2 regions of the Carnobacterium inhibens subsp. inhibens DSM 13024 genome follow, and region 2 is predicted to be linked to the other one. Evidence: riboswitches for the same ligand, from Rfam matches in the RefSeq annotation. Region 2 holds a riboswitch; the other holds the start of a gene.
What was found. Region 2 has a riboswitch for thiamine pyrophosphate ahead of thiM (hydroxyethylthiazole kinase). Riboswitches for the same ligand answer to the same signal wherever they lie in the genome.
Positions count from the first base shown of each region.

Region 1: it holds a riboswitch for thiamine pyrophosphate, as region 2 does, so the genes downstream of both, thiT (energy-coupled thiamine transporter ThiT) here and thiM (hydroxyethylthiazole kinase) in region 2, are expected to answer to the same signal.

Region 1 covers NZ_JQIV01000006.1:171,369-187,189, forward strand. The annotation lists gene pnp (polyribonucleotide nucleotidyltransferase) at 1-394, shown strand, start outside; gene BR65_RS02010 (alpha/beta hydrolase) at 445-1,194, opposite strand; gene BR65_RS02015 (aspartate-semialdehyde dehydrogenase) at 1,393-2,442, shown strand; gene dapA (4-hydroxy-tetrahydrodipicolinate synthase) at 2,480-3,352, shown strand; gene BR65_RS02025 (ribonuclease J) at 3,393-5,072, shown strand; partial or broken gene BR65_RS14065 (ABC transporter permease/substrate binding protein) at 5,193-6,969, opposite strand; gene BR65_RS02040 (quaternary amine ABC transporter ATP-binding protein) at 6,962-8,158, opposite strand; gene BR65_RS02045 (HD domain-containing protein) at 8,619-9,284, shown strand; gene BR65_RS02050 (GNAT family N-acetyltransferase) at 9,334-9,828, shown strand; TPP riboswitch at 9,918-10,021, shown strand; gene thiT (energy-coupled thiamine transporter ThiT) at 10,098-10,667, shown strand; gene cls (cardiolipin synthase) at 10,821-12,272, shown strand; gene BR65_RS02065 (betaine/proline/choline family ABC transporter ATP-binding protein) at 12,430-13,617, shown strand; gene BR65_RS02070 (ABC transporter permease) at 13,632-14,267, shown strand; gene BR65_RS02075 (osmoprotectant ABC transporter substrate-binding protein) at 14,281-15,222, shown strand; gene BR65_RS02080 (ABC transporter permease) at 15,228-15,821, shown strand, end outside.
Region 2 covers NZ_JQIV01000006.1:1,754,395-1,770,215, reverse strand. The annotation lists gene walK (cell wall metabolism sensor histidine kinase WalK) at 1-87, opposite strand, end outside; gene yycF (response regulator YycF) at 94-801, opposite strand; gene BR65_RS09690 (PTS sugar transporter subunit IIA) at 990-1,508, opposite strand; gene BR65_RS09685 (DUF948 domain-containing protein) at 1,854-2,309, shown strand; gene BR65_RS09680 (YtxH domain-containing protein) at 2,341-2,724, shown strand; gene thiE (thiamine phosphate synthase) at 2,844-3,479, opposite strand; gene thiD (bifunctional hydroxymethylpyrimidine kinase/phosphomethylpyrimidine kinase) at 3,469-4,284, opposite strand; gene thiM (hydroxyethylthiazole kinase) at 4,281-5,024, opposite strand; TPP riboswitch at 5,166-5,264, opposite strand; TPP riboswitch at 5,322-5,419, opposite strand; gene BR65_RS09660 (alpha-amylase) at 5,568-7,028, opposite strand; gene BR65_RS09655 (DUF378 domain-containing protein) at 7,232-7,447, shown strand; gene BR65_RS09650 (ZIP family metal transporter) at 7,522-8,337, opposite strand; tRNA gene BR65_RS09645 (tRNA-Lys) at 8,635-8,707, opposite strand; gene BR65_RS09640 (adenylosuccinate synthase) at 8,835-10,127, opposite strand; gene dnaB (replicative DNA helicase) at 10,315-11,700, opposite strand; gene rplI (50S ribosomal protein L9) at 11,892-12,347, opposite strand; gene BR65_RS09625 (DHH family phosphoesterase) at 12,352-14,352, opposite strand; gene rpsR (30S ribosomal protein S18) at 14,644-14,883, opposite strand; gene ssb (single-stranded DNA-binding protein) at 14,913-15,428, opposite strand; gene rpsF (30S ribosomal protein S6) at 15,476-15,775, opposite strand.

The DNA of each region.
Region 1 (15,821 bases), 1.6 Mb from region 2:
TATTGGCCGCGGTGGTGACCAAATCAATGCTATTATTGATGAAACCGGCGTTAAAATTGATATCGATCAAGAAGGAAATATCAGTATTGCATCTGAAGACGCGGCTATGATCAAACGTGCTAAAGAAATTATTGAAGAATTAACAAAAGATATCGAAGTTGGTAAAGTTTATTCAGGAAAAGTAAAACGAATTGAAAAATTCGGAGCTTTTGTTGAAATTGCTAAAGGAAAAGATGGATTAGTTCATATTTCTGAATTAGCAAACGAACGTGTTGCGAAAGTTGAAGATGTTTTGACTTTAGGCGAAGTAATGGATGTTAAAGTTATCGAAATCGATAAACAAGGAAGAATCAACCTTTCTCGTAAAGTATTATTGAAAACTGAAGAAAAATAAACATGAATAGAAAAAAGAGTCCAATTTTTAATTGGGCTCTTTTTTTATGATTATTCTTCAATCTTATTCAGCCATTCTACTAAAAATTGAACGGTTAATTCTTGTTGTTCCTCATGAGAAATACTAGCATCATTATCGCCTTCTTGATGTCCATAATCTCCAAATCCAGCATGATTACCGCCTTCGATAATGTAATAGGATGTAGAATCAGGCAAGTAAGTTTTTCCATCTTGGTAGGCTTCGTTGTCAAGTACACCATCCTTAGAACCTACAAGTGAAAGAACTGAAATAGGTAAGGTGTCTAGTCGACCTTTTTCATCAGGGTAGCTGGCTAGTAAAAAGACCCCTTTTAACAGATCCGAATCTATTTCATTTGCAAAGCGGCTGGCCATGACGCCTCCTAAAGAATGACCTCCAATAACGAAATCAGTTATGTTTTCATCAACAATCAGTTTTTCTGCTTTATTTGTATCGGTAACAGCAAGATTTAACGCATGCTTAACAAGGTATACAGGAAACCCTTTTGAAGCGAGTTTAGCAGCGAGGGAACTATAGCTTTTTTCCTCTACCAACCCTCCTTGATAAAAAATAACTGACGTCGGATGTGATTCCTTCAATGGCATAAAGATAACGGCATCAGAGGTTTCTTTGACTTGATAATTCTGATTGGATGGCATAGTCTCTTCAATAGCTTCGTCTAAAGGCAGGTAAGTCATAGAGCGTAAAAAAAACAAACCTCCTAGAATAAGTAAAACAAAAAGAACGATACCAATTATTAAAATTTTATATTTGCGTTTCATATGCTCTCCTTTCATATTTGATTGAGGGAATAGACGTAAAAAGTGTATCATACTTTTACTTTGCTACGTTATAATAATAAAACAAAAGAGAGCGAATAATCTACATGTGTATAATTTCCTTTAAAATTGTGCTAAAATGTATATTGGGAGTACGTGTAGTTAATAGATAAAAAGAAATGTATTAGGAGAGATAAATAAATGAGTGGATATACTATTGCAGTTGTTGGAGCAACTGGAGCTGTAGGAACAAAAATGATTCAAATGTTGGAACAAGCTGCTTTTCCTATTAAAGAGGTGAAACTATTAGCTTCTAAAAGATCAGCTGGAAAAAAAGCTTTATTTAATGGAAAAGAAATCGAAATTCAAGAAACAACAGCTGATTCTTTTGAAAATGTTGATATTGCTTTATTTAGTGCTGGCGGCTCAATCTCAAAACAATTTGCGCCGGAAGCAGTAAAACGCGGAGCAGTTGTTATCGACAACACGAGCGCCTACCGTATGGATACTGAAGTACCATTAGTTGTTCCTGAAGTGAATGAGGAAGCGATTCGTTCGCATAAAGGCATTATTGCTAACCCGAACTGTTCAACTATCCAAATGATGGTGGCACTTGAACCAATTCGTAAACAATATGGACTAGATCGTATCATCGTTTCAACTTACCAAGCAGTAAGTGGGGCAGGAGTATCTGCTGTAAAAGAGATGAAAGACCAAGCAAAAAACATGTTGAATAACGAACCTTTTGAAGCAGCAATTTTGCCATCCGGTGGTGACAAAAAGCATTTTCCAATTGCTTTTAACGCTTTACCGCAAATTGATTTATTTACTGAAGATGGATACACATTTGAAGAATTAAAGATGATTAATGAAACAAAAAAAATCATGAGTAACGATAAAATAAAAATTTCTGCAACATGTGTCCGTATTCCTGTTGTATCAGGACATGCAGAATCTGTTTATATTGAAGTGAAAGAAGATGGAGCTAGCGTGGCTTCTATTCAAGACCTTTTAAGAAATGCACCTGGTGTAGAACTTCAAGACGATCCTGCTAACCAAATTTATCCAACTCCGTTAGATGCAGCTGGAAAAAAAGAAACATTTGTTGGAAGAATCCGTAAAGATCGTGACCAAGAGAATGGTTATCATATGTGGGTTGTTTCAGATAATTTATTAAAAGGCGCAGCTTGGAATTCTGTTCAAATTGCTGAAAGTCTATATAAATTAGGATTAGTAAAAGCAAAAGATTAATCAATGTAAGATGAATTTAAAGTAAAGGGTGATTTAAATGGATTTAAAAAAAGCTCGCATTATAACAGCTATGACCACTCCATTTGACGATCAAGGAGCAGTTGATTATGGACGTTTAGAAAAATTAATCAACTATTTGCTTGAAAATGGCACTGAAGGGTTAGTAGTGGGAGGAACAACCGGAGAATCTCCTACGTTAACCCATAATGAAAAGCTGGAGTTGTATCAAAAAACAATCGAATTAGTAGCAGGTCGAGTACCCGTTATTGCTGGTACAGGTTCATTCAATACTGCTGAAACGATTGCTTTTACAAAAGAGGTTGAAGCCATTTCAGGTATTGATGCAGCGTTAGTAGTTGCTCCTTATTACAGCAAGCCTAATCAAGCAGGTCTATATGCTCACTTTGAAGCTGTAGCAAATAGTACAACATTACCCATTATTATCTATAATGTTCCAGGTCGTACGAGCGTTTCTATTGATCCTAAGACGACGATAAAACTCTCAGCTATTAAAAATATTATTGGAGTCAAAGAATGTTTAGGTCTAGACGCTGTGAGTGAAGAAATTGAGCAAACTTCGGATGACTTTTTAGTCTATACTGGTGAAGACGGCAACGCTTTTCCTGCAAAATGTATTGGAGCAACTGGAGTGATTTCAGTAGCAAGCCATGTTTTAGGAAACGATATGGTGAAAATGTACAACTGCTTAGAAGCCCTTCAAATGAGTGAAGCAGCAGAATTGCATCGTCAGTTAGTGCCAAAAATGAATAGTCTGTTTACAGTACCATCTCCTGCGCCAGTGAAATTTGCGTTAAATCATTTAGGCATTGAAGTTGGAGGCGTAAGATTGCCATTGGTAGCTTGCACAAAAGAAGAAGAAGAGTTTATTTTAACTACATTAAATTGGTAAATACAAAAAATAATGAATTGAAAGTAAAAGAGGTGAAGAAATGAGCACAATTAAAATTATTCCACTAGGTGGAGTTCGAGAAAATGGAAAAAATATGTATGCTGTTGAAGTTGATGAAGACATCTTTGTATTGGATTGTGGATTGATGTTTCCAGAAACAGAATTACTAGGAATCGACGTAGTCATTCCTGACTTTAGTTATTTAGAAGAAAATAGAAATCGTGTAACTGGAGTATTTCTAACACATGGTCATGAAGATGCAATAGGAGCATTGCCTTATTTCCTTCAAAAATTTGACGTTCCAGTATTTGGTACGGAGCTAACAATAGCTTTAGCAAAATTATTTGTTGAAAAAGATAGTCAAGTAAGTAAATTTGATGATTATCATATTATAGATGAAAATACTGAGATTGAATTTGGAGATGTGATTGCTAGTTTCTTTAGAACGAATCATACGATTCCTGATTCAGTTGGGATAGCGCTTAAGACAACTGAAGGAAGCGTCGTTTATACGGGTGATTTCAAATTTGACCAAAGTGCAAAACCAATGTATCAAAGTAACTTGTCACGTATTGCTGACATTGGAAAAGACAAAGTACTAGCTTTATTGAGTGATTCTAGCGAAGCTGAAAGCCCAGTAGAAAATATCAGTGATTTGAAAGTAGCAGAAGAAGTATTGGATACATTCCAAAATGCTACAGGACGTATCATCGTAGCTAGTGTTGCAAGCAACATTCTGCGTATCCAACAAGTCTTAGATGCTGCTCATAAATCTCATAAGAAGATTTTTATTACAGGAAGCAACCTTGAAGAAATTGTTCGAATTGCTATGGAATTGAATAAACTTCAATTGCCAAGTGAGGATTTAATTGTTCCAATAACAGAGATCGAAAAATACGAAGATAAAGAAATTGTTGTATTAGAAACGGGTGTTACTGGTGAACCAATTAAGACTCTAACGCGTATGGCTAAAGGAAAACACACTCAAGTAAATATTAAAGAGGGCGATTTAGTTTATATCGTAACCAGCCCTTCAACAGCAATGGAAGTAACAGTTGCTCAAGCAGAAAACTTGATTTACCGTGCAGGTGGAACTGTAAAACAAATTTCAGATAATTTAAAAGCATCAGGACATGCAACTCCTAATGATTTAAAATTAATGATCAATTTGATTAAACCTACTTACTTTATTCCTGTTCAAGGAGAATACCGAATGCTTTCTGCTCATGCAGAATTGGCACACGAAGTTGGGATGTCATACAAGAATATTTTTATTCCTGGAAAAGGCGATATTATGGAATACAAAAATGAACGTATGCATGTAGCAGGACAAGTAACAGCCGGAAACACAATGGTAGATGGTATTGGAATTGGCGATATTGGAAATATTGTGTTACGCGACCGTAAATTGCTATCTGAAGATGGAATCTTTGTAGCGGTCGTTACTATTAATCGCAGAAAAAGTAAAATCATCTCAGGACCTGAAGTTATGACGAGAGGGTTTGTATACGTTAAAGAAAATACAGATCTTATTAATCAAAGCAATGAGATTATCAGAAAAGTAGTAGAAGAAAATTTAAGTCGTAAAGAATTTGAATGGAGCCGTTTAAAACAAGAAATTAGAGACGCTTTAAACAAACATCTTTTTGAACAAACACGTAGACGTCCAGTAATTTTACCAATTATTATGGAAACTAGTTCACGTAATCGCAAAAATTAAATTAAAAGGGGCTTTTACTGACTTCTTAATTGAAGTTAGTAAAAGTTTTTTTAATTTAAATAAGCAAAAAAGAGCATTCACAAAAGTGAATGCTCTTTTTCTAACAGGGGATAGATAAGACTATTCTGTTACGCCTTCAGTCCATTCAGCAACGCGGTCAGGATTTTCTTCAATCCATGTTTCTGCTGCATCTTCAGGATCTTCTCCTTCAGAAATATCTAGCATAATGCTTTCCATTTCTTCTGTTGTCCAGTTAAATTGATCTAATATTTGATAAGCTTCTGGCATATCTTCTTCTAAACCTTCACGAGCCATAGTGTTGATCGTTTCTGCTTCACCAAATGAACCTTCAGGATCTTCAAGATATTTCAAGCCATAAGTGGCGAACATCCAGTGTGGAGACCAACCAGTAATAACAATTTCTTCTTCATTTTGAATAGCTTGACCTAATTCAACAGTCATTGCACCAGATGAAGAAGTCTCAAGTTCCCAATCACTTAAATTATCGTAATCTTCTAAGGCTGTTTCAGTTGCAGCAACAACACCAGCACCGGGTTCGATACCTGTGATGCTCATTTCAGCTTCATCAGTAAGGTCTGCGATAGAATCTACATCCATGTATTCAGGAACAACTAAACCAACTAATGCGCCTTCTAAGTTCGTTCCAAGGTTAACCATTTGGTCGCCATATTCTTCAAATTGAGAACCATGAGTGGCTGGCAGCCATGCAGCTACCATAGCGTCAGCGTCACCGCTTGCTACGGCTTGCCACATTACAGCGTTATCTAAAGGTGTTAATTTTACATTATAACCTAAATCTTCTAAAACTTTACCGATCACGTGAGTAGAAGCGACTTCAGTATCCCATTCTACATAAGCTAATTCAATTTCTTGTCCTTTACCAACAGATGTATCCTCTGTTGAAGATTTTTCTGTTGCACAACCTGCTGCAGCTAATGATAATCCTAAACCTGCTGTGAGGCCTAAATGTTTCCAGTTTAATTTTTTCATAACTAATCCATCTCCTTTTTTTTTTTAAAATAACATTCAATTATTTTTTATTTAATTTTTGTGTTAAACGATCAATGATAATCGCTAGAACAACTAAACCTAAACCAGATACAAAACCTGTACCGATTTGTGCACGTTGCAGAGAAGAAAGAACTTCTCTTCCAAGACCAGGAGCACCGATCATAGAAGCGATAACGACCATTGATAGAGCTAACATAACAGTTTGGTTGATACCAGCCATGATTGTTGACTTAGCTAATGGAAGTTCTACTTTGAATAACTTTTGAGCACCAGTGCTACCAAAAGATTCTGATGCTTCAACTAATTCAGCTGAGACTTGTCTGATTCCTAGATTTGTAAAACGAACAGTCGGTGGAATTGCAAAAATCAATGAGGCAAACACTCCTGGAACCATACCAATCCCAAAGAAGGCAACTGCGGGTATTAAATAAACAAAAGCCGGCATTGTTTGCATAAAATCCAGTATAGGAGCAATAATGGTATTCGCTATTTTACTTTTAGCCATTAAAATACCAAATGGAACTCCAATAACAATTGATAATAAACTAGCAACTAGAACGAGTGTTAAAGTGCTCATTAACTCTTCCCAAAGTCCTTGATTATAGATGAACCAAAGCCCAATGATTGAAAATGTTGCTAAGCCAAATTTCTTTTTTGAAGAGAAAAAGGCGATCACAGCAATAATCAAAATAAATAAAATGGGTGGAAGTAGTAATAAAGTATCTGTTACAAATTCCATAGCAATCTCAGAATATTTTTGTATAGGGTCAAACAAAAATGCAAAAGTATCTGTTATCCAACTTGTGAAACTTTCTATTGCATCAGCTACAGGTAATTCTGGAATAATATCTAATAAATTAAACATTTTGCAGCACCTCACTTTCTCCTGCAAGAGCGGCTATTACAGCACCTCTGACAATAATACCTACTAATTTTCCTTCATCCACAACTGCTACCGGAGTAGTTGAATCATGAATAACAGAGAAGATATCGTTCATGGAAGTTGTTCTTGTAACAGTTGGGATATCGACTTTAAGGATACTTTCAATTGTTTGAATATTTTTCTTACGTGCTTCCGAAGCATCTTCAGCTGTAATATAGCCTAAAAGATTGCGTTGGCTATCTACAACTAACATACTAGAGATTCCTTCACTGCGCATTTGTTCTAATGCAAAACGAGGACCATGGTTTTTAATATTTAATGTTTCAGGACGTTGCATGATGTTTTCAGCAGTTAATACTTTAGAGCGATCCACATCTTCAACGAATTTTTCCACGTAATCATTTGCAGGATGAGTCAATATTTCTTCAGGAGAACCAATTTGCACAATGGAACCATCTTTCATTAAAGCAATTTTGTCGCCGATTCTTAAAGCTTCATTTAAATCATGCGTAATAAAGATAATCGTTTTTTTAACATTTGCTTGAAGTTCAATTAATTCATCTTGCATTTCACGACGAATTAAAGGATCTAACGCAGAGAAAGCTTCATCCATTAATAAAATCTCAGGATCATTCGCTAAAGCACGTGCAAGACCAACTCGTTGTTGCATTCCACCTGATAATTGACTAGGATATTGATCTTTATAATCGCCTAATCCAGCGTTTTCTAAAGCTTTTTGAGCTTTTTGTTGTCTCACAGCTTTATCAACACCTTGAATTTCTAATCCATATTCAGTGTTTTCTAAAATCGTACGGTGAGGGAAGAGACCAAAGTTTTGGAAAACCATACTTAATTTTTCTCTTCTGACTTGGCGCAAGGCTTTTTTATCCATAGTAGATAAATTTTTATCATCGATGTAAATATTTCCTTTAGTAGGATCGATTAAACGATTAAACATGCGGACAAGAGTAGACTTTCCACTACCTGATAATCCCATGATGACAAAAATCTCACCTTCTTCAACTGTAAAGCTAACGTTGTTTACTCCTACAGTGGCCCCAGTTTCTTTAAAGATTTCTTGCTTAGATTTTTGTTGGTTTAACAACTCTAAGGCTTGTGTTGTTCTTTTACCAAAAACTTTTGTAACATTTTCAATAGTTATTTTTGACAAAAATAACATCCCCTTCCTTTTTTTATTTATGAATGTCAACTAGTGAATCAAAATGAATAAAGTACAATCTGATAAGGATAGAATCAAAACATAAATTGTTATAGAAACCATTCGTAAAATGGCTGATTTCTTTGAAAAATGTTTAAGAAAAATCGACATCTATTCATTAAAAAAAAACTTTTAAAATGAAGCACAATAATCAGTGTAACATGAATAAAAAAAAATGAAAAACAAAACCATTTTCAAAAATAAGCTTTAATACCGTTGTTTTACCTTGACGACAGACCTGAGAGGGGGAATAAAAAAAATAAAAAAAGTTTTTAAAAGCGTTTTCTTTTTAGGTTTCTTGTAAAAAAAGATAAAAAATAAGATATAAAAATTGACATATAACTTGTGGTTTTTTAGTGGGATTGATAGACTTATTTTGAAGTGCTGGAAGAGTACAAATGAGGTGGAAAAAATGTTAACAGATTTACAAAAAAAAATTATTGAACATACAGAAGACTATGTATATAAATTATTAAAAGATGATGCTAGCGGTCATGATTGGTGGCATATTCATCGAGTCAGAAATTTAGCAAAAAGTATTGCAAAACAAGAACGTAAAGAAATAAATTTCTTTATTTGCGAGATGGCGGCTCTTTTACATGATGTGGCTGATGAAAAAATGAATAAAACAGAAGCTGATGGGGAGAAGAAAGTTAGAAGTTGGCTTTCAACTCATCCTATAACTGAAGAAGAAACAGAACAAATAATGGATATCATTCTTCACATGTCATACAAAGGTGGGACAAATAAAACTAAATTGACTTCAATAGAAGGAAAAATTATTCAAGATGCAGATAGATTGGATGCAATAGGAGCAATTGGGATCGCTAGAACAATGGCCTATTCAGGTTCAAAAAATCGATTGATACATGATCCGGAAAAAAAACCACGTGAACATCTTACTATTGAAGATTATCGTTCTGGAGAAGATACAGCTATTATGCATTTTTATGAAAAATTGTTAAAACTAAGGGAAGAAATGAATACAACTCCTGGGAAAAAGTTAGCAGAACAAAGACATGCTTTTATGGAACACTATTTATCAGAATTTTATGCTGAATGGGATGGGGACAGGTAAGGTAGGCTTATAAAGAGGTTTAATACAATAAATCAGTGGAGGTTAGTGTATGAATAGGATGGAAAATATTATACTAAGAGAAGCAACAGTAGGCGATGTTTCTATGATAGAAGATTATATAATAGAAAAAAATCCTTACACAGTGATGCCTATGGTCGGTATGACTGAAAGTTTACATGAAAATGAAAAATACCCTATCTTGATCTTAGACCAAGATACGATGGTAGGTTTCTTTATCCTTCAAACAGGAAATTCGGTATTAAACTATGTCTCAAATCCCAATGCTATTCTTTTAAAAGCCCATTCGGTCGATAAACGGTATCAAAAGCAAGGATACGGAAAAGCTTCAATGGAAAAACTACCGGAGTATATAAAAGAGCGGTTTTCTTCTATTAATGAAATTGTTTTGTTGATTGATTACGATAACATCAGTGGACAAATGATGTATTTAAAATCAGGATTCAAAGATACTAAAAAGAAAGTAAAGGAAGCAGATGGGTATAAGTTTGTTTACTCAAAAATACTTGAGGGCAGTCTAGTTTAATCTGCTTAATAGTTGAATCATCAAATCGTATATTGACAAAAAATCAGTATAATTGTACTATATTATATGGAAGTAAAATTGAATGAACAACCATCACAAAGGGGTGCTGTAAAAAGCTGAGATTGAATCAATAGATTCTAACCCTTGGAACCTGTTCGTTAGTACGAGCGTAGGGATTGTGACGGGGACGAAATAATAGTGTTAAAATGATTATTCGGACTCCTCCTTTGATGTGTGGCACTGTTCAACACATGAAGGAGGAGTTTTTTTTGAGTAGTATGAGGTTACGTGTTTGGATAGAAGGGACGATAGTTGCCGCTTTAGCAATTGTGTTATCTTTGATTCCAACCAATATTGGAACAGGATTTACAATTTCGTTAGGGATGATTCCGTTAACGTTGTTTGCATTTAGGTATGGTTTTATAGCAGCGTCTGCATCAGGATTTTTATGGGGAGTATTGCATTTCTTAGTTGGAAACGCTAGTATATTGCATCCATTACAAGGATTTATAGAATATTTTGTTGCTTTTGCTTTTGTTGGTTTTGCAGGTCTGGTAAGCAGACCTATCCAACGATCTTTTAAAGAAAATAAAAAACTAAAGCAATATCAATTAATTGTCTTTGGAACGATATTAGGAACAGTAGCTCGTTTCTTCTGGCACTTTATTGCAGGGTATTATTTTTGGGGAAGTTATGCTCCAGAAGGAATGAATCCTATTTGGTATTCATTTATTGCGAACGGTGGAAGTGCACTCGTTACTGGAATAGTAACAAGCGTTGTATTAATCATCATAGCTAAAACGACTCCAATGTTGTTTTTACCAAAAAGTAAACATTAACCATTTTTTTTAAGGATAAATAAGTGAGAGATTGTGGCAGCTGCCCAATCTCTTTTTTGGTAATGAATTCCTGCAGTTCGCTAGTTTGTAGTAGCTAAAAAATTAGGGAAGTAGTAAGATTGACTAATAATAAAGTTGGAGAGGAATACGTCGATGCAGATTATCACATACATACTTTTGGGTTTTTTCTTTTTAAATATCGTTTTTGCTGTCATTACGGTTTTTCGTGAGAAACGAGATATTGCTGCTACTTGGGCATGGTTGCTTGTGTTGATTCTTTTACCAGGAATTGGATTCATTTTTTATTTGTTTATTGGGAAAAAATTGACCCGTGAAAAGATATTTGATATCAAGTCTCAAGAAAATATAGGAATGCCAGAGCTCGTACAAGCTCAAAAAGAAATGTTAGCAGAGGATGAAAATTTATTATCTGCTAAACAAGCTACTGAAAACGCAAAAGAAATGGCAAGTTTATTTTTAGAAAGTGACGAATCAATTTTAACTAAAGGAAATAAAATTGAATTGTTCACTGATGGAGCACAGAAATTTAATTCTTTAATAGAAGATATTTCTAAAGCGGAGCATCACATTCATATGATCTATTATATTATCCATAACGATAAAATAGGGAAACGTGTTCTTAAAGTCTTAGAAGAACGTGCAGCTGCTGGAGTTGATGTTTTAGTTATTTATGATGCTTTAGGTTCTCGATCGTTAAAGCCTAATTTTTTTAAAAAATTAAAAAAATTAGGTGGCAAAGCTGAACCTTTCTTTGGTTCAAAATTTCCATTGATTAATTTACGTTTTAACTACCGCAATCACCGTAAAATTGTGATTATTGATGGGAAAATTGGGTATACTGGCGGTTTCAACGTTGGAGATGAGTATTTAGGCGAGTATAAGAAATTTGGCTATTGGAGAGATACCCATTTAAAAATTCAAGGAAATGCTGTCCTAGCATTACAAAGTCGATTTTTAATGGATTGGAATGCAGCAGTTCCTAAACATAAATTGGAATATGAAGAAAATTTCTTCCCTTTAATTGATAAAAAAGGGCATACGAACGTACAAGTCGTTTCGAGTGGCCCAGATTCAGATCTTGAGCAAATCAAAAAGGGTTATATTAAGATGATCAGTATGGCTAAAGAGTCTGTTTTTATTCAAACGCCTTATTTTGTTCCAGATGATTCAGTATTGGAATCTATTCAAATTGCTATAATGTCTGGGATTGATGTTAAAATCATGATACCGAATAAACCAGATCATCCATTTATTTATCGGGCTACCATGTATTATGCTGAAGCTATGGCAGCAGTTGGTGCAGAAGTATATATTTACGATAATGGATTTTTACATGCAAAAACAGTAGTTGTGGATGGAGATATCTGTTCGATTGGGACAGCTAATTTTGATATCCGTAGTTTTAAATTAAATTTTGAAGTAAATGTTTTTATCTATGATGCTAAGATTGCTCAGCAACAGCAAAATTTCTTTTATGAAGATATGAAGAAAAGCTATCTACTGACAAAAGAAATCATTGATAATAAATCTAAATGGATGAAATTTAAACAAACTTTTTCTAGATTATTTTCTCCAATTCTATAAACTCATAAGCTAGCTAAAGAAAGATTTTGGAATACTAATTCCAAAATCTTTTTTTATGAGAAAAAATTAATCAAAAATCGTCAAATTTGATTAGAGTTAGTATGTTTGAGATAATAGTTTTGCATATGGTCAAAAAATAGAAAGAATATATAAAGAGGTGAGTGTATTGATAGAATTTAAAGATGTTTCAAAAGTATATAAAGGTGGGAAAAAAGCAGTCGACGCTATTAACCTTACATTTAATGATGGAGAATTTATTGTGTTTATCGGTACAAGTGGAAGTGGGAAAACGACTTCTATGCGAATGATCAATCGTATGATTGAGCCGACATCAGGACAAATTTTAATTAATGGGGAAGATATTATGAAAAAAGACCCTGTTCAATTAAGACGTAAAATCGGTTATGTTATCCAACAAATTGGGTTAATGCCTCATATGACAATTTATGACAATATTGTCATGGTTCCTAAATTATTAAAGTGGTCTGAAGATAAACAACGAGAATCAGCTGAACGACTACTTGAAAAAGTAGATTTACCAAAAGACTTTTTGGAACGTTACCCAGCAGAACTTTCTGGTGGACAGCAACAAAGAATTGGTGTTATTCGTGCTTTGGCTGCGAACCAAGATGTTATATTAATGGATGAACCTTTTGGAGCACTAGATCCTATTACTAGAGATGCTTTACAAGAATTAGTGAAAGAATTACAAGAAGAGATGGGAAAAACGTTTATTTTTGTTACCCATGACATGGATGAAGCTTTAAAGCTGGCTGACCGCATTGTGATTATGCAAAATGGTCGTGTCGTTCAATTTGATACGCCGGATAATATACTAGCTGAACCGGCTAATCAGTTTGTTGAAGATTTTATCGGTGAGGACCGATTGATTCAAGCAAGACCAAATATTCAAACGGTAGACCAAGTTATGATAAAAAATCCTATCTCTGTAACTCCTGGAAAATCTCTTTCAGAAGCGATTCGTTTGATGAGAGATAAACGAGTCGACTCCCTATTTGTCACGGATGACTCTGGTGTCTTAAAGGGATATGTTGATATAGAAAGAATCGATCGTAATCGTAAACGGGCTACAAGTGTAGGAGATATTATGATGGATAAAGTTTATTTTGTTCGAGAAGGTACTCTTTTAAGAGATACTGTTCAAAGAATTTTAAAACGTGGATTTAAAAATATCCCAGTCGTGGATAATAAAGATCGGTTGATTGGTTTAGTCACTCGTACGTCACTCGTAGATGTGGTTTACGATACAATATGGGGTGAGGAAGAAGATATTACAAGTGGAAATGTTTTTGAAACGACCACTCCTAACGAGAGTAATGAATAGAGGAGGAAAAAATAATGGCTGAATTTTTTGCAACAAATGGCTCTGATTTACTCCTGAAAACGTGGGAACATTTCTACATTTCAGCATTTGCTTTGGCGTTAGGTGTTATTGTGGCTGTCCCTTTAGGAGTATTATTAACAAGATTTGAAAAAAGTGCTAAGTTTATTATCGGCTTAGCAACAATTTTACAAACTGTCCCTTCTTTAGCACTACTAGCTTTAATGATTCCTCTATTTGGAATTGGAAAGGTGCCTGCAATCGTTGCATTATTTATCTATTCTTTATTACCTATTTTAAGAAACACTTATATAGGAATGAATGGAGTAGATACTAATTTAAGGGACGCAGGTAAAGGAATGGGAATGACCAGTCTACAGTTGATAAAAAATGTCGAATTACCTCAAGCCGCACCGGTTATTATGGCAGGAATTCGCTTGTCAGGTGTTTACGTTATCTCATGGGCTGCATTAGCTTCTTATATTGGTGCTGGGGGATTAGGTGATTTTATCTTTAATGGATTAAATCTTTTTATTCCTAGTTTGATTATTGGCGGAACCATACCTGTAACCATTCTTGCATTATTGACAGATTTTGTACTAGGAAAATTAGAAAAAAAAGTAACGCCTAGAACTGTGCAAGGAAATGAATAGGAGGGCTTCAACGATGAAGAAAATTCAAAAAATTGCTGCCCTTTTTATGGCAGCGATAGTATTAAGCAGTTGTTCGTTACCTGGGTTAGGTAGTGGATTTAATGAAGAGGGAATCACAATAACGGGTGGTTCTACTACAGAACAACAAATTATAGGTTATATTGTTGAAGGTATGGTTGAGCATTACATTGATATAGATGCTCAGATTGTAAATAATTTAGGATCATCTTCTTTAAATCATCAAGCTTTGGTTGGTGGAGATGCTAATGTAGCCGCAATTAAATATACAGGAACTTCTTTAACAGGTGAATTAGGAAGAGATCCGATCACTGATCCTGAAAAAGCATTAGAACTTGTTGTGGATGGATTTGCTGCTGAATTCAATCAAAAATGGTTTCCAACTTATGGTTTTGCAAACACGTACGCTTTTATGGTGACACAAGAACTTGCAGATCAATATAATTTAGTTACCATTAGTGATTTGGAGGACGTAGCGGGTGAATTAAATGCTGGAGTAGACTCATCTTGGATCCAGCGTGAAGGAGACGGGTATGCTGCATTTCTAGATACTTATGGCTTTGATTTTAACCGTGTTTATCCTATGCAAATCGGATTAGTTTATAATGCATTACAAGCTGGAGAAATGGATGTTGTGCTAGGTTATTCAACAGATGGACGTATTAAAAGTTATGACTTAGTTGTGTTGGAAGATGATAAACAATTATTCCCTCCATATGACGCTAGTCCAGTTGCAACTTTTGAAGTATTAGAAGCCTATCCTGAATTAAATGAAGTATTATCAAAATTACAAAATTCTATAACGGATGAAAAAATGCAAGAATTAAATTATATTTCAGATAACAATTTAATTGAACCTAAAGTTGTAGCAGACGACTTTTTGAAAGAAAACAATTATTTTGAATCAGTTGAGGTAAACGAAGGAGGAGGCGAATAATAATGATGGCACAAATGAATTTATGGGAACAATTAATTTATTATTTTTCAGAAAATGGTCTTTATATTTGGAGCCAATTTTTTCGTCACTTCTTAATTTCGATTTATGGTGTGATTTTTGCAGGGATTATTGGAATTCCAATTGGTTTCTGGATTTCTCGACATGGAAAGTTAGCTGACTGGGTCGTTGGAGCAGCTAACGTCATTCAAACGGTCCCTTCGTTAGCCATGTTGTCTATCTTGATGTTAGGGTTGGGATTAGGTGTAAATACCGTTATTACAACAGTATTTTTATACTCATTACTCCCTATTATTAAAAATACGTACGCAGGAGTTCGAAGTGTGGACAAAAATATTTTGGATTCAGGTAAAGGTATGGGTATGACAAGATGGCAGCTAACCTATATGGTTGAACTTCCTTTAGCTTTATCGATCATTATGGCCGGAATTCGTAATGCTATGGTAGTCGGGATTGGTGTAACTGCAATCGGAACGTTTATTGGAGCCGGTGGTTTAGGTGATATTATTACTCGGGGCGTAAATGTAACCGATGGTGGAGCAATCATCCTCGCAGGTGCAATTCCAACTGCTTTAATGGCA
Region 2 (15,821 bases):
CAATTCCAATGCTACTAAAAGCAAAATGATAAAAACAAAGATGATTTTAAAATCAATTGATTGAAAAAAAGTAATTTTTTTCTTCATGAAACACTACTCCTGTTCAGGATTTCTTAAATAGTAGCCCACTCCACGTCTTGTGACAAGCCAAGTTGGATGACTTGGATTATCTTCTATTTTTTCTCTCAGTCTTCTAACCGTTACATCCACTGTTCTCACATCACCGAAATAATCATAACCCCATACCGTTTGCAATAAATGTTCTCTAGTCATCACTTGACCTAAATGCTTAGCTAAATAATGCAGCAATTCAAATTCACGGTGAGTTAATTCAATCGTTTCTCCTCTTTTAGAAACAATATATGCATCAGGATGAATCGTTAATGCACCAACTTCAATATCGTTTGTTTCTACTTCTTCAACGACAGGAGTTTTAGCATTGTCATGACGTCTTAAGTTTGCTTTAACACGCGCAGTAAGTTCTCTATTTGAAAAAGGTTTGGTCACATAATCATCAGCCCCAAGTTCTAATCCAAGAACTTTGTCGATTTCTGAATCTTTTGCTGTCACCATAATAATAGGCATGTCGTGACTTTTACGTACTTCGCGACAGACTTCTAGCCCGTCTTTTTTAGGAAGCATCAAATCTAAGATAATCAGATCAGGCAATACTTCCTCAACTTTTTCTAAAGCTTCTTCTCCATCATACGCAGTAAATACTTCATAACCTTCTTTTGTTAAATTAAATTTTACAATATCCGAAATTGGTTTTTCATCATCAACTACTAATATTTTTTTCAAAATAAAACCTCCTTGGACTTACTATTTTTTTAATGATTTTTTTAGTTTTTAATGGCTTTACTTTTTATAATTACTTATAGAATGATAAACTGTTCTACTTTCCATTATACCGAACATACAATAAGAGTGCAAAAACAAAATCAAGAGCTCATTCAGAGCTCTTGATTTTGAGTAAATATAATAACTGTTTAATAGCCTTCAATCGTCAACGCAATTGTTTTTCCAGCTTCGGCTTGTATCTCATTGTTCGGTTTAAAAACATAATGGTAATTCTCGTTTTCTCCATTTATCACAACAACAGGTATAAACAAACGGCATCCTCGACTTAAAAGGTACTCTCTATCAAATTTTACTAGAGGTTCACCTTGCTTTATCATCATGCCCTTTTTTAAGTTTGTTTCAAAACCTTCCCCGTTTAGCGTTACAGTATCCAAACCAACATGAACTAACACTTCTAAACCATCATCTGTTCGTATTTCGAATGCATGAGATGCACCCGCTACTTGAAATAACTTTCCGCTAATAGGCGCATAAACTACATCAGATGTTGGAATCATAGCAAAACCTTCTCCAATCATTTTTTCAGAAAATACCAAATCAGGCACTTCTTCTATAGGTATCATGCTACCATCTGTTACAGCAACCAATAGCGCTTTATTCTTCCCTGTTAGCTCGCTTTGTGTTTCTTGTTTTGAAGATAAGCTCATTCCATTAATCCTCCAATGTCTTACTCTTTTATTAACCACTACTGTCTTCTAGTTATTGTTTTATCTTTAATTGTAACGGATTCTTTTCATTTTGACCATCCCTTATAAAAAAAACCATCAATCAAAGGTGTTATTTATTCTTTTAACAACAAATAATTTTTCAATTTAAATTTTCTCATTAATGCGATTTCATTTTATTTGGATATTCCTATCTTTAATGGTATTCTATAGAAAATAAAGGTAAATTAATCGCTCACCAATTTAGATGAGTGTACGATTTGTCTACTTTCTTATTAAGTTAAACTGTTTTAAAATCTATCTTAATGAAAGGAGCGTAAAAGCTAAATGTCAGTCGAATTTATCATAGCAATTGGTGTTGTTGTCTTAGCCTTGGTTGCTTTAGTTATTGTAGGAATTCTCATCGGTAAAAAAGTTGGAAAACTAATGAAAGAAATTAATTCAACTCAAACCACTGTTCAAGATCATATCAATCATTTTACAAAAGAAGCAGATGCTATAACAAGTAAAATAGATCATATGACTACTAGAGTAGATGGTATGACCAAAGATATCGCTGTTAAACAATCTTATATTTCTAGCTTTACTCAGACAACAAGTGAATTTGGAGAATCGATCAATGACTTAAAACAAAATGGCACAAAAGTCGTTTCATCTCTTTTCTCTAGCTCACGTAGAAAAGTTACGGTTACTCCTCCTCGCATAACTAAAGTAGGAAAAACTGCTTTGAAGATGTATCAAACTAGAAAAAAGAGGACAAAAAAACGTTTTTCATTTAATTAACTAAACTAATTTAGAAAAGGGGAACTTTATTATGGCTAACAGTTTTACTAAAACTTTATTTGTAGGAGCTGCTGCTGCAGTTACTGCTTTATTATTCGCTCCTAAATCAGGAAAAGAATTACGTGAAGATATCAAAGCACAAGCATATGATTTAAAAGATCAAGCAATGGATCAAGTAAACAGTTTTGCTGAAGAAGTAAAACAAAGTTACAAAGAAGTTGAAGAAGAAATCAGCTACACTGATCCTGAATTAGCTTCTACTATTGAAGACATTGAAACAGATTTAAATCTTCACTCTGAACCTGTTGATACTTCAGAATTTAACGGAACTGTAGAAGTTCCTTCATCACCTACCGTTGAAGATTTAACTGATACCCCAGATCTATCTGTTGAAGATAGACGTGGACAATTATAGACTTAAATAGAACTCAAAGTAAAAATCCTTACTAAAATACCACTCTCCTAATACTTTAGGGGAGTGGTATTTGCTTTATCCTTATTTATATACTAATGCTAAATCAATCCTCTAAATAATTAGTTTATTTTTTTCTTTGACAGTAGATTCTTAACGGTTTGTCCAATATCTTCACTGTGGCAAATAACTGAAATAACAGACACACCGTCTGCGCCTGAAGAACGAACGGCATTAGCATTTTCTTCTGTAATTCCACCTATTCCTACAATTGGAAAGTTAGCAAATTGTTTTCGTATAGCTTTTAAAAAATACAACCCAGCAGGAGGCTTCGCATCTTTTTTAGATTGCGTTTTATATAGTGGACCAATTCCGACGTAATCTGCTCCGTTAAGTATCGCTTGTTCCATTTCTCTAGAATTGTGTACAGAAACACCCACTATTTTTCCTTTTGCTTTTTCACGAAATATAGGAAGCGCTAGATCTTCTTGGCCGATATGAAAACCATCCGCATTTAATTTAAATGCAAGCTCTACATCATCATTGACGATAAACGGTACTTGGTAAGCTTGACACATTTTTTGACAAGCACGAGCAAACTCTTCATACGCTTTACCTGTTAAAGACCCTTCACCCTTTTCACGTAATTGAAAACAAGTAATCCCTGCTTGTAAAGCTTCTTCAAGGGTTTCCAAAGGATCTTTTCTACAGTTCACTGTACCCATTATAAAATAAACGTTCAAAATATTACAGTTCATTTACTGCTACCTCACAGGTTCTTTTTTGATCGTTATAAGCAAAATGATTTGTTGGTCCATGACCATTTCCAATATGAAGAGGGGTAGAAATAGCTAGATGGATGAATTTTTTTGCTTCAATAATCGATTCATGTATGGACAGTCCTTTTGCAATATTTGCTGTAAGAGCTGCAGAAAATGTACAACCTGTCCCATGTGTATCTTTTGTTTGTATACGAGGGGTACTTATTGAAAAAGAATGCTGACGAGTGTATACTCTATCCGTTGCCTGTTCTCCATCTAAATGACCTCCTTTTATAATCACGCATTCAACCCCCATTTGAAGGATTTGCTGTGCAGCTTCTTCAATATCTTTAACATTTTTAATCCGTTTGCCTGTTAAAAGTTCTGCCTCAGGGATATTTGGTGTGCAAATTGTTGTATAAGGAAACAGCTTTTCGATTAACGTTTTTACTGCTTCATCTTGTAAAAGACTTGCTCCGCCTTTTGCAATCATCACTGGATCAACGATTAGTGGAATTTGGTATTGTTGTACGATTTTAGCCACAACTTCAATAATTTCAGCTGAAAATAACATTCCTGTTTTAATTGCTTTTACAGAAAAATCATCTAGTATTGTTTGTAATTGTTGCTGTACAAAAATTGGCGATACTTCAAAAATACCGTGTACTCCTAGTGTATTTTGATCAGTTAATGCTGTTATTGCTGTTGTTCCAAATACACCCAGTTCTTGAAATGTTTTTATATCCGCTTGAATTCCAGCACCGCCACCTGAATCTGATCCAGCTATTGTTAGTGCAGTCATCTCTCAACCTCCGATAATTTTTGTAATGTGTTCATAAATTGTAAAGCAAACGTACCCACTTCATTTGTACTTTGTTCAGCAGCTTGCTTGTAATCTTTTAACGTCGCTGCTAAACTTTGCATTGGATTCATACCGCTGCTCGCAAGCGACGCTGCACAGATAGCACTTAATAAACACCCAGTACCTGTGATGTGTGTCGCTATTTTCTTGCCTCCTGAAACATGAATTCCCTCATGCCCATCTGTTATAAAATCTGATTCACCCGTTACAATGACAAGGCACGTATACTGCAAAGCAACTCGTTTTGCGATTTTAGCAATATCTATTTCACCTGTGCCGCTATCTACACCTTTTGGTTGCCAAACCTCACCGGCAATTGCCGCTAGCTCACCTGCATTGCACCGAATTAAATCAAACTGAATTTTCTTCAGAAGGTGCTTAACCAATTGTTTGCGATAACTTGTAGAACCAACACCTACTGGATCCAACACAATAGGAATAGATAATTCATTTGCTTTTTTGCCTGCAAGCAGCATAGCTTCTGCTGTACGGTCATTCACTGTTCCAATGTTAATAAGCAATGCTTGAGAAATCGATACTATTTCAGATACCTCTTTAACTTCATCAGCCATAATAGGCGAAGCACCGACTGCAAGTAACCCATTCGCTGTGAAATTAGCAACTACGTAATTCGTCATGCAATGCACTAAAGGAGCTTTTTTTTTAATTTGTATTAACATATTTCATTCCTCTTTCCTCTACTTTTTTGTCTGCCATTTCTTTTCACCATTCTTCAAAAATCTAACTCTCAGTCCTCCTTTATTTTGGACGCAAGCAAAAAAAGCCTCTACAAAAAGCGTAGAGGCTAAAAAAAGTGTATGAAAAAAACACTAATCGCTCCCTACGTCAGTATTAACTAACAGGTTCAAAGGGTCAGGTTTTAACCTTCTCAACACAAGCGTGTCCCCCCGCAATTAAAAGTTTTACAAAAGAAAAGCTCCCCATAGAAATGGAGAGCTCAGTACGTATAATTTAACAGATATGTACCTAGTGCTCCCTACGTCAGTGTTAACTAACAGGTTCAAAGGGTCAGGTTTTACCTTCTCAACACAAATGTGTCCCCCTGCAAAACATTTAATTACTTATAAGCTTACTATATACAAACTATTTAATCAATTCTCTTAAGTAATTAGACATTAAGAGTACAAAAAAATAACTAATGAATAAACTTTTTCAGTCTATTCATTAGTTAGCAACAATTCGATCTTTTTCTTTTAATTTAATTATTCTTCTTTATTCACCCACACAGATACAGAACCAGCTTCTACAAGAAAATGACCATTACCTTCTTCATCAATCGTTATTTTATTTGTACAATTACCTAGATAATCTTCATAAACGCATCCGCTTTTGTCTTCTCCTACAAACATATCCTTAAAGCCAGCTTCACTATTTGAGATGACTACAGCACACCCTTTTGGATACTCTTCATTTCCTGATCGAGTCCAACCAATACAATTTCTGTGATCAAAATAATCTGTTTGATTTCCATAAGCATAATTCTTTTTAAGGTACAATAATTTATCGATTACTTCACGTTGAGGTTCAATCGGATCATCCCCTTTGATACCGTAATAATCACCGTAAAAGAGCACTGGATAGCCTTCTTGTCTTAGTAAGATAACTCCATAAGCTGCAGGCTTAAACCATGGCTCAATAAAGGATTCCAGCGATTGATTTGGTTGAGAATCATGATTATCTACAAAAGTTACAGCTTGCATGGGATTATTTTGGATTAACGTTTGATCAAATAATTGTGTCAAATCAAATTCGTTACCCATTTTTGAAGCTTGTTCTAATTGGTGATGCAATCCTACGTCAAATAGATCCATTTTATAGCCTTGGCTCTCTAAATAATTCTTTAAACTAGAGTAATTTTGGTCCCAATACTCTCCCACAATAAAAAATTGTTTGCCAAAATTAGATTCAATACTTTCGCGTAATTCATAAATAAAATTTTCGTTAATATGTTTGACAGCATCTAACCTAAAACCATCTACTCCAGTTTCTGCAATAAACCAATTAGCCCATTTTTTTGTTTCTTCAACAACTTCTGGATGACTATAATCAATATCAGCATACATGAGGTAATCGTAATTGCCATACTCGTTATCTACTGTTTCGTCATCGGCCCAGCCTTTATTTTGACCTTCAATACGATAAATAGCTTTTTTCTCGTTTTCTTGATTGTAATCCGTTCCTGAAAAATGGTACCAATGCCATTGGAAATCAGAGTATTTCCCTTTTCTACCTGGAAAAGTAAACTCTGTCCATCCTTCAATTTCATAGGGTTCACTGATTGTTTGATTGCGATCATCAGGATCCACTTCAATCGCTTTAAATCGTTCAACTCCATCTGCGCCTGCTTTATGATTTAAAACAACATCTGCATAAACTTGGATTTCGTATTTATGCAGCTCATCAATTGCTGCTATTAATTCTTCTTTTGTACCATACTTTGTGCGGATAGTACCTTTTTGATCAAACTCACCTAAATCGTATAAATCATATATTCCGTATCCATTGTCTTGTGTTCCTGTACCTTTAAAACATGGTGGAATCCATACACTGGTTATTCCAATTTCACTTAAATGTTTTGCATCTTCCTTTAAACGTTTCCAATGGTTACCATCATCTTCTATATACCACTCAAAATATTGCATCATTAGTCCATTTTTAAGCATGTTTTTACTTCCTTCCCCATTTACTTCATTCGTTTTTATTTAATCACTTTTTGTACATTTAAAATTCACTATAATTTTAGCAATCTTACCATTTTTTATTTGGAAAGAATAATAAAAAGGTTACCTTTTTTCATAAGACACTTTAATCGACAACTAATTCTGAAACAAGTATAGTGGTATTATCAAATAAAGGAGGGATTTAAATGAAAACATTGGATAGTATTGCGTTAGCATTGCTAATTGTAGGTGGTTTAAACTGGTTGTTGGTTGGACTCTTTGAATTTGATCTTGTTGCTACGCTTTTTGGAGGACAAACATCGCTATTATCAAAAATTGTTTATATCATCGTTGGCTTGTGTGCACTTTATTCCTTGAAGTTTTTCCCATTATTAACGTCAAATCGCAGAGACAGAGACTAATTCGCCTCTTGAAATTTAAACTAGCTACACAAAAAGGACTCAACATTAATTTGTTGAGTCCCTTTTTTTCTTTTCTATCCCAGAGCTACATCTAAGATCATCATGATTGTAAAACCAATCATCAACCACATAGATGCTAAATCTTTATTTCCATTTTCTTGTGAACCAGGTATAACTTCTTCAGCAACAACAAAGATCATAGCTCCTGCTGCAAAACTTAAAGCATATGGAAGCAATGGTTCCATTACTGTAACAGCTAATACCCCTACTATAGCCGCTATCGGTTCAACAGCTCCCGAAAGTTGACCATAGTAAAAACTTTTCGCTCTAGACATACCATCACGTCTTAAGGGCATAGCAACCGCAGTTCCTTCTGGAAAATTCTGGATTCCCATACCAATTGCTAAAGCAACAGCTCCAGCGATAGAGGCTTCTGGATTCCCAGTTGCAACGGATCCAAATGCAACACCTACTGCTAAACCCTCAGGTATATTATGCATCGTAATCGCTAAAACTAATAATGTACTGCGTTTTCTTTTTTGAGGATTCACCCCTTCAGCTTCTGCTGGAGGCATATTAGGATTTAAATGGGGCAAAACATTATCTGCACTCCATAAAAAAATTCCCCCTAGCATAAAACCAATTGCAGCAGGTATCCAAGCAGGTATCGGTCCGCTTTCAGCCATTGACAGAGCTGGCGATAATAGTGACCAAAAACTTGCCGCTATCATTACTCCTCCAGCAAAACCTAGCATTCCATCCATTAACTTTTGATTAACATTTTTGGTAGTGAATACTAAAGTGGCTCCTAAAGCAGTCATTCCCCAGGTAAAGAGCGTCGCAATTATCGTTTGTACAAGTGGGCTTAAAGAACTAAAAAATTCAACCAATTACTTCACTCCTCTTAATAGAATAGTAACTATCTTATTCTTCTATTTCAGTATAATAGTCTTTCCATTTTTTCACAAATACTTGAATACGGATTCAGCTAAAAAGAATAATTACTCGCTTTACTCTTTTCATTTTGATAGACGTTTCCATTGTTTACGCTTAGCCAAATAAGAAACGGACTAATCTATTTATATGAATGATAAAAATATTTTCATTTATTTTTTACATTACTCATCAATAAAATAGTACAAAAAAAATACCTTACTCAAATAAGGTATTTTACAAGTATTTATATATGGGCTGTGGGGGGTTCGAACCCTCGACCCGCTGATTAAGAGTCAGCTGCTCTACCAACTGAGCTAACAACCCTTTTTGTGAATTTCACTTACAAAATACATTTTACCACATTTTTTTGTTTTTATGCAGAAAAAATAAATTTTATTTAAAAAAATTAACCAAACAAACGTAACGATTTGCTTGGTTAATCGATTTTTTATTAAACTTGTGCCCAAACACTTTCTAATATGTTTGTTTGTTCACGGTCAGGTCCAACTGAGAAAGTTGAAATACGGACACCTACTAATTCAGAAATGCGGTGTACATAATTTCTTGCATTTTCAGGAAGCTCTGCTAAAGTACGGCATTCTGTAATATCTTCGCTCCAACCTGGTAGTTCTTCATAGATTGGTGTACATTCAGCTAGTTCTTTTAAACTTGCTGGGTAGTGTAAAATTTCTTCTCCATTACGTTCATAAGCAGTACAAATTTTAACCGTTTCTAATCCACTTAAAACGTCGATTGAGTTTAAAGAAAGATTAGTAATACCAGATACACGTTTTGAATGACGCATCACTACTGTATCAAACCAACCAATACGACGTGGACGACCTGTTGTTGTACCATATTCACGACCAATATCGCGAATTCGTTGCCCAACTTCGTCAAATAATTCAGTTGGGAATGGACCATCTCCCACACGTGAAGTATAAGCTTTACATACACCGACTACTTTATCAATTTTTGAAGGACCAACACCACTACCGATTGTCACTCCACCAGCCACTGGGTTAGAAGATGTAACGAAAGGATACGTACCTTGATCAATATCCAACATAACACCTTGAGCACCTTCAAATAATACGCGTTTGCCATCATCTAAAGCATCATTTAAGACAACTGAAGTATCACAAACATATTGTTTAAGCTCTTGACCGTATTGGTAATATTCTTCAAAAATATCTTCAAATTCAATTGCAGTAGAATCAAACATTTTTACAAAACTACGATTTTTTTCTTCTAAGTTAATACGTAAACGTTCTTCAAAAATCTCTTTATCTAATAAGTCAGCAATTCGGATTCCGACACGTGCTGCTTTGTCCATATAAGCTGGACCAATACCTTTGATTGTCGTTCCGATTTTTTGATCGCCTTTAGAATCTTCTTGTAATTGATCTAGTTGAATATGATAAGGCAAAATAACATGTGCACGATCAGATATACGTAGATTGTCAGTTGTTATGCCTCTTTCATGCAAGTAAGCTAACTCTTTAACAAGTGCTTTAGGATTTACAACAACACCATTTCCAATAACACTAATTTTATCTTTATAGAAAATACCTGATGGAATTAAGTGTAATTTGAAAGTTACACCATCAAATTGAATGGTGTGTCCAGCATTGTCGCCGCCTTGATAACGTGCAATGACTTCTGCATTTTCACTTAAAAAATCTGTAATCTTTCCTTTTCCTTCATCGCCCCATTGTGTACCAACTACTACTACTGAAGACATATGAACACCTCATTAATTTTTTTTTAACCCAAATACTTATTAATACTATCAGTAATATATGATTGTTTCAACCTAAAAACGAATATTTAATTTTTTTTTAACTAAAAAACACGAAATAAACGAACAATATTTTTTTTATCAACAAAAAAAAAGACAAAATGCGAACAATAATTCGCATTAGTCTTTTTTAACGTTGAGCCATATCATCAGGGTAATAGCTCAATGATGAAAATTTATTGTATTCTTTTATAAATAGTAATTTAACCGTGCCTCTTGCACCACTTCTGTTCTTTTCAATAATAACTTCTATCACATTATCTTCTCCAGCAGATTCGTGGTCATCGTCATCTTCTCCATCTTCACGATCATAATAATCATCTCTGTACAAGAAGGCTACTATGTCCGCATCTTGCTCGATTGATCCAGATTCACGAATATCACTTAATACTGGACGTTTATCTTGACGTTGTTCAACACCACGAGATAATTGAGACAATGCAATAACGGGTACTTTTAATTCTTTTGCTAATTTTTTTAACTGACGAGAAATTTCAGAAACTTCTTGTTGTCTGCTTTCGCGACCCGTTCCTTCAATCAACTGTAGATAATCAATTAACACTAAACCTAGATTTCCTTTTTCTTGCTTTAATCGACGACATTTCGCACGAATTTCAGCGATTCTGATTCCAGGAGTATCATCTATATAAATATTGGCTTTGGATAAACTACCCATGGCTACGATCAGACTTTGCCATTCTTCTTCTGATAATGTCCCTGTTCTTAAATGACCGGCATCAATACTGCCCTCTGCGCAAAGCATACGATTGACAAGCGATTCAGCACCCATTTCTAAACTAAAAATAGCAACTGTTTCATCCGTCTTTGTTCCAATATTTTGAGCAATATTTAAAGCAAATGCCGTTTTCCCTACAGCGGGACGCGCAGCTAAAATAATTAATTCTTCTTTTTGTAGTCCAGCTGTCATTTTATCTAATGCCTGATAACCTGTAGGCAAACCAGTAATTTCTTCATTATTTTGATACAGCTGATCTATTTGTGCAATAGAGCTGTTCAACACGTCTGAAATAGCTAAAAAACCGCTCCTGTTGCGTCTTTCAGATACTTCTAGAATACTACGCTCTGCCTCGTCTAAAATCGATGCCAGCTCGTCTCCTTCTTCATATCCTTTAGTAACGATGTCTGTTGCTGTATGGATCAGATTTCGTAAAATAGCTTTTTGTTCTACTATCTTTGCGTAATACTCCATATTAGCAGCTGTTGGGACAGCGACAGCTAATTCTGCTAAGTAAGCCATTCCGCCAATATCTTCTAGCTGATTTTTAGATTCTAGTGCATTGGTTACTGTAACGATATCGATAGCTTCATTATGGTTATTTAATTCTAACATTGATTGAAATATCAATTGATGTCCGCGACGATAAAAATCCTTCGACTCAATAAATTCTAAAGCGCCAACAACCGTCTCAGGATCTAGAAATATTGAACCTAAAACAGCTTGTTCAGCTTCTATACTCTGTGGCGGTAAGCGATCTTGAAAAGCTTCTTGTACCAATAAATTCTCTCCCCTTCATTATCAACACTCTTTTTAGTTTGGATTTTTTTGTTGGATTCAATTCTATTATTTTACCTTAAAACAACCCCAAACACAATCTACCAAAAAGAACTCTCGTTCCCTTTTTTATTTTAAACAAAAAACATTTGGCTCTTAAAATGTTTTTAAGCCAAATGTTTTGTTTCATTCATTTAATTTTCTGGTAAAACTCTGACAGTAATTGTTGCAACTACTTCAGGATGAATTTTCACGTCGATTTTCATTGAAGCTAAACTTCTGATTGGAACGGGTAATTCTATTTTACGTTTATCAAGTTTTATGTTTAACTGCTTTTGTGCTGCAGCAGCGATTTGTTTTGTTGTAACTGAACCAAACAAACGACCATCTTCAGCAGCTTTTGTTTTAATCTCGATTGCATTTTCATCTTTTTCGAGAAATTCTTTTACCTTTTTAGCTTCTTGTAGAATCTCTTCTTCTTTTTTTTCATCCGCTTTTATTTTACCATTCAATTCACTAATACTAGCTGAAGTAGCTTCTTTAGCTAAATTATTTTTTAGTAAAAAGTTATGTGCGTACCCATCAGCAACGTTTTTTACCTCGCCTTTTTTTCCTTTACCTTTTACATCTGCTAAAAATATAACTTTCATAATTTTATTCCTCCTTAGTTTGGTTTAAAATAACCTCACGCAATTGTTCTTTTGCTTCTTTTATCGTAATATTTTCTAATTGCGTAGCTGCATTAGATAAATGTCCGCCACCACCTAGTTGTTCCATAATGACCTGTACATTGATTTCACCTAAACTACGAGCACTAATACCAATACGGTTGTCAGTACGCTTAGTGATAACAAATGCAGCGTCTATATTGGACATTGAAAGCATCGTGTCAGCTGTTTGTGCTGCTACTACTGTATCATATATACTCTCTTCTTCTCCAATAGCAACGGCTATATTTTTAGTAATAAACTCAATAGTCTCAATCAAGTGGCTACGAAGAAGATAGGTTTCTTTATCTTCTTTTAGAAGACGTTGAATCATTACAGCATCAGCTCCGCAAGATCTCAAATAACTTGCAGCATCAAATGTACGTGATCCAGTTCTAAGAGAAAAACTATTGGTATCGACTATAATTCCACCTAACAAAGCAGTCGCTTCAATTTTATTGATTGGATCTGCTTCTTCAGATTGGTATTCAAATAGTTCTGTAATCAATTCGGCTGAAGACGACGCATAAGGTTCAATATAAACCAGCGCTGGATTCTCTGGAAAAGCTTCTCCACGACGATGATGGTCAATGACTACTACTTTATTCGTACGTGTAATCAAGTCTGGCGCGATTCCCATAGATGGACGATGAAAATCAACCAACACCACTAAACTATTAGCCGTAATCATTTGTTCTGCAACAGACGGTGTTATAATGTAGCGGCTAATTTGATTATCCTCTTCAACTTCTTTCATTAATTTAGAGATATCTTTACTAAACTCTTTCGGTTCTACAATAACCCATGCTTCTTTGTTATTCATTTCAGCAATTCTTCTGATTCCTAAAGAGGCACCAATTGCATCTAAGTCAGGATACTTATGTCCCATAATAAAAATTTGATCCGAATGCTTCATTAGTTCTTGGAGAGCTTGACTAATCATCCTAGAACGAACACGCGTTCTTTTTTCCATAGGATTCGTTTTACCACCATAATAACGAGGTTCAGTATCGTATCCTTTAACAACAACTTGGTCTCCGCCTCGCCCTAAAGCCAAATCTAAATTACTTTGAGATAACTTAGACAATTCACTTAAATCATCAGATCCATAGGCTAGTCCAATACTTAATGTTAACGGGAAGTTTTGTTTTGAAGTTCTTTCTCTAATTTGATCAATAATGCTGAATTTTTCTTCTTCCATTTTTTCTAAAGACCCATAATGCATCATAACGATAAAGCGATCCTCAGTAATACGTTTTAAGTACACATGATGAGATTTTGCCCAATTAGATAATTGTGTTGTAATAAAGTTATCTAAATTAGATATATTTCTATCTGTCATCCCTTGAGTAATTTCATCATGGTTATCAACAAAGATATTTCCGATAACAATTTTTTCATCTTCGTATTTAGATTGAATGTTAGCGTATTCTGTAATATCCATAAGATACACAACTTTTATATCTTTTTGGACAATAATTTGAAAAACTTTATTTCCCCATTTAGCAGTTTTCAAACCTGAATCTTGACTTTCTTTAACAATTCTAGCTAATTCGCTATCAACATCTTTTATTTGTTTTCCTAAGACTTCTTGATAACCTAAGTGAGATTGAAGATAGGGATTGATCCACTGCAACTGCAGATTTTCATTAAACAATAGAATACCAATTGGCATTTTTATTAAGGCTTCTTGTTCTCCACGCTTAATTCGAAAAGCTAAATCAGAAATGTATTTTCTATTTTCAATCGATAACTTTTTAATTAAATTATACAACAAGACTAAAACAACAATAAAAATGACCAATAAAGCTAAACCAATTCCAAAGCTAGCTATAAATCCCAGAATAATTGTAGCTAATTGCAATACCATTATAACAGCTATAATCGTTTGTATTTTTTTATTATTCAAGAATTCTGGGAGTTTTTCTTGAGATAGTTTCTTATTCATAATATGCCCCTTTTTCCATCTCTTTCCTAAGTAAAGTTCATTCTCTATTTTACCACTTGTTCTCTTAGTAGACAACTTGTTTCACATGAAACAATAGCGACAAAATGTTTCACGTGAAACTTTCCCATTCTCTATTTATAAATTAAAAAATAAAAAAACCGAGAACAATACTACAAGTATTTCCCGACTTTTCTCTACTTATTTGTTTTATTTTTAAATCACCTAAAAACTGCATAAATTAATTATCTCAATAAAAAAGAGAATCGTAAAATTACGATTCTCTTTGTCTTTTTATTGTTCGTCAGTTACGAAAGGTAATAATCCCATAATACGAGCACGTTTGATTGCTTTAGTTAATTTACGTTGGTTTTTAGCGTATGTTCCAGTAACACGACGCGGTAAAATTCTACCTCTTTCAGAGATAAAGCGTTTCAAAAGATCAACATCTTTATAGTCCACATGTTCAATATGGTTTGCTGCAAAGAAGTCAACTTTACGGCGTTTCTTTCCGCCTCTATGTTGTTGAGCCATTTCATTTCCTCCTTTATTTCCCATTCCTTTTAGAATGGTAAATCGTCATCTGAAATATCAATTGGTTGTCCGCTCTTCTCAAATGGATCAGAGTTTCCAAAATTTTGATATTGTTGGTTACGGGGAGCTTCTTGTGAGTTACCTTGTGTATTATTGTAAGAACTTTGTTGAGAACCATACGATCCAGAGTTTGAATCACTTTGATCTTTACGTTGTTCACTCTTAGATTTTGATTCTAATAATGAGAACGTTTCAACAACTACTTCTGTAACATACACACGTTGCCCTTGTTGATTATCATAAGAACGAGTTTGAATACGGCCTTCTACACCTACTAATGCACCTTTTCTAGTGAAATTTGCAAATGATTCAGCACTTTTCCTCCAAATTACACAGTTAATAAAATCTGCATCTCGTTCACCTTTTTGGTTTGTAAACTGTCTGTTTACAGCCAATGAAAAAGTTGCTACCGCTGTGCCATTTGAAGTGTATCTTAAATCAGCATCTTTTGTTAATCTTCCAACTAAAACAACATTGTTAATCACATTGTCCACTCCTTCCGATAAAAATGTTTCATGTGAAACATTTTTGCTTAGTCTTCTTCTCTAATTGTCATATGACGCAGAATATCAGAACTGATTTTAGATAAACGGTCGAATTCGTTGATTGCAGCTGCATCATTAGCAGTAAGTTTTACGATATGGTAGATTCCTTCGTGGAAATCTTTGATTTCGTAAGCAAAACGACGTTTCGACCAGTCTTTAGATTCAGTGATTTCAGCACCATTATCTTTTAAAATAGTGTCAAAGCGTTCAACTAAAGCTGTTTTTTCAGCTTCATCGATGTTTGGACGGATAATGTATAAAATTTCATATTTTGCTGCTTTACTCATCTTGACTGTCACCTCCTTATGGACTTTGGCTCTTTTTACAGAGCAA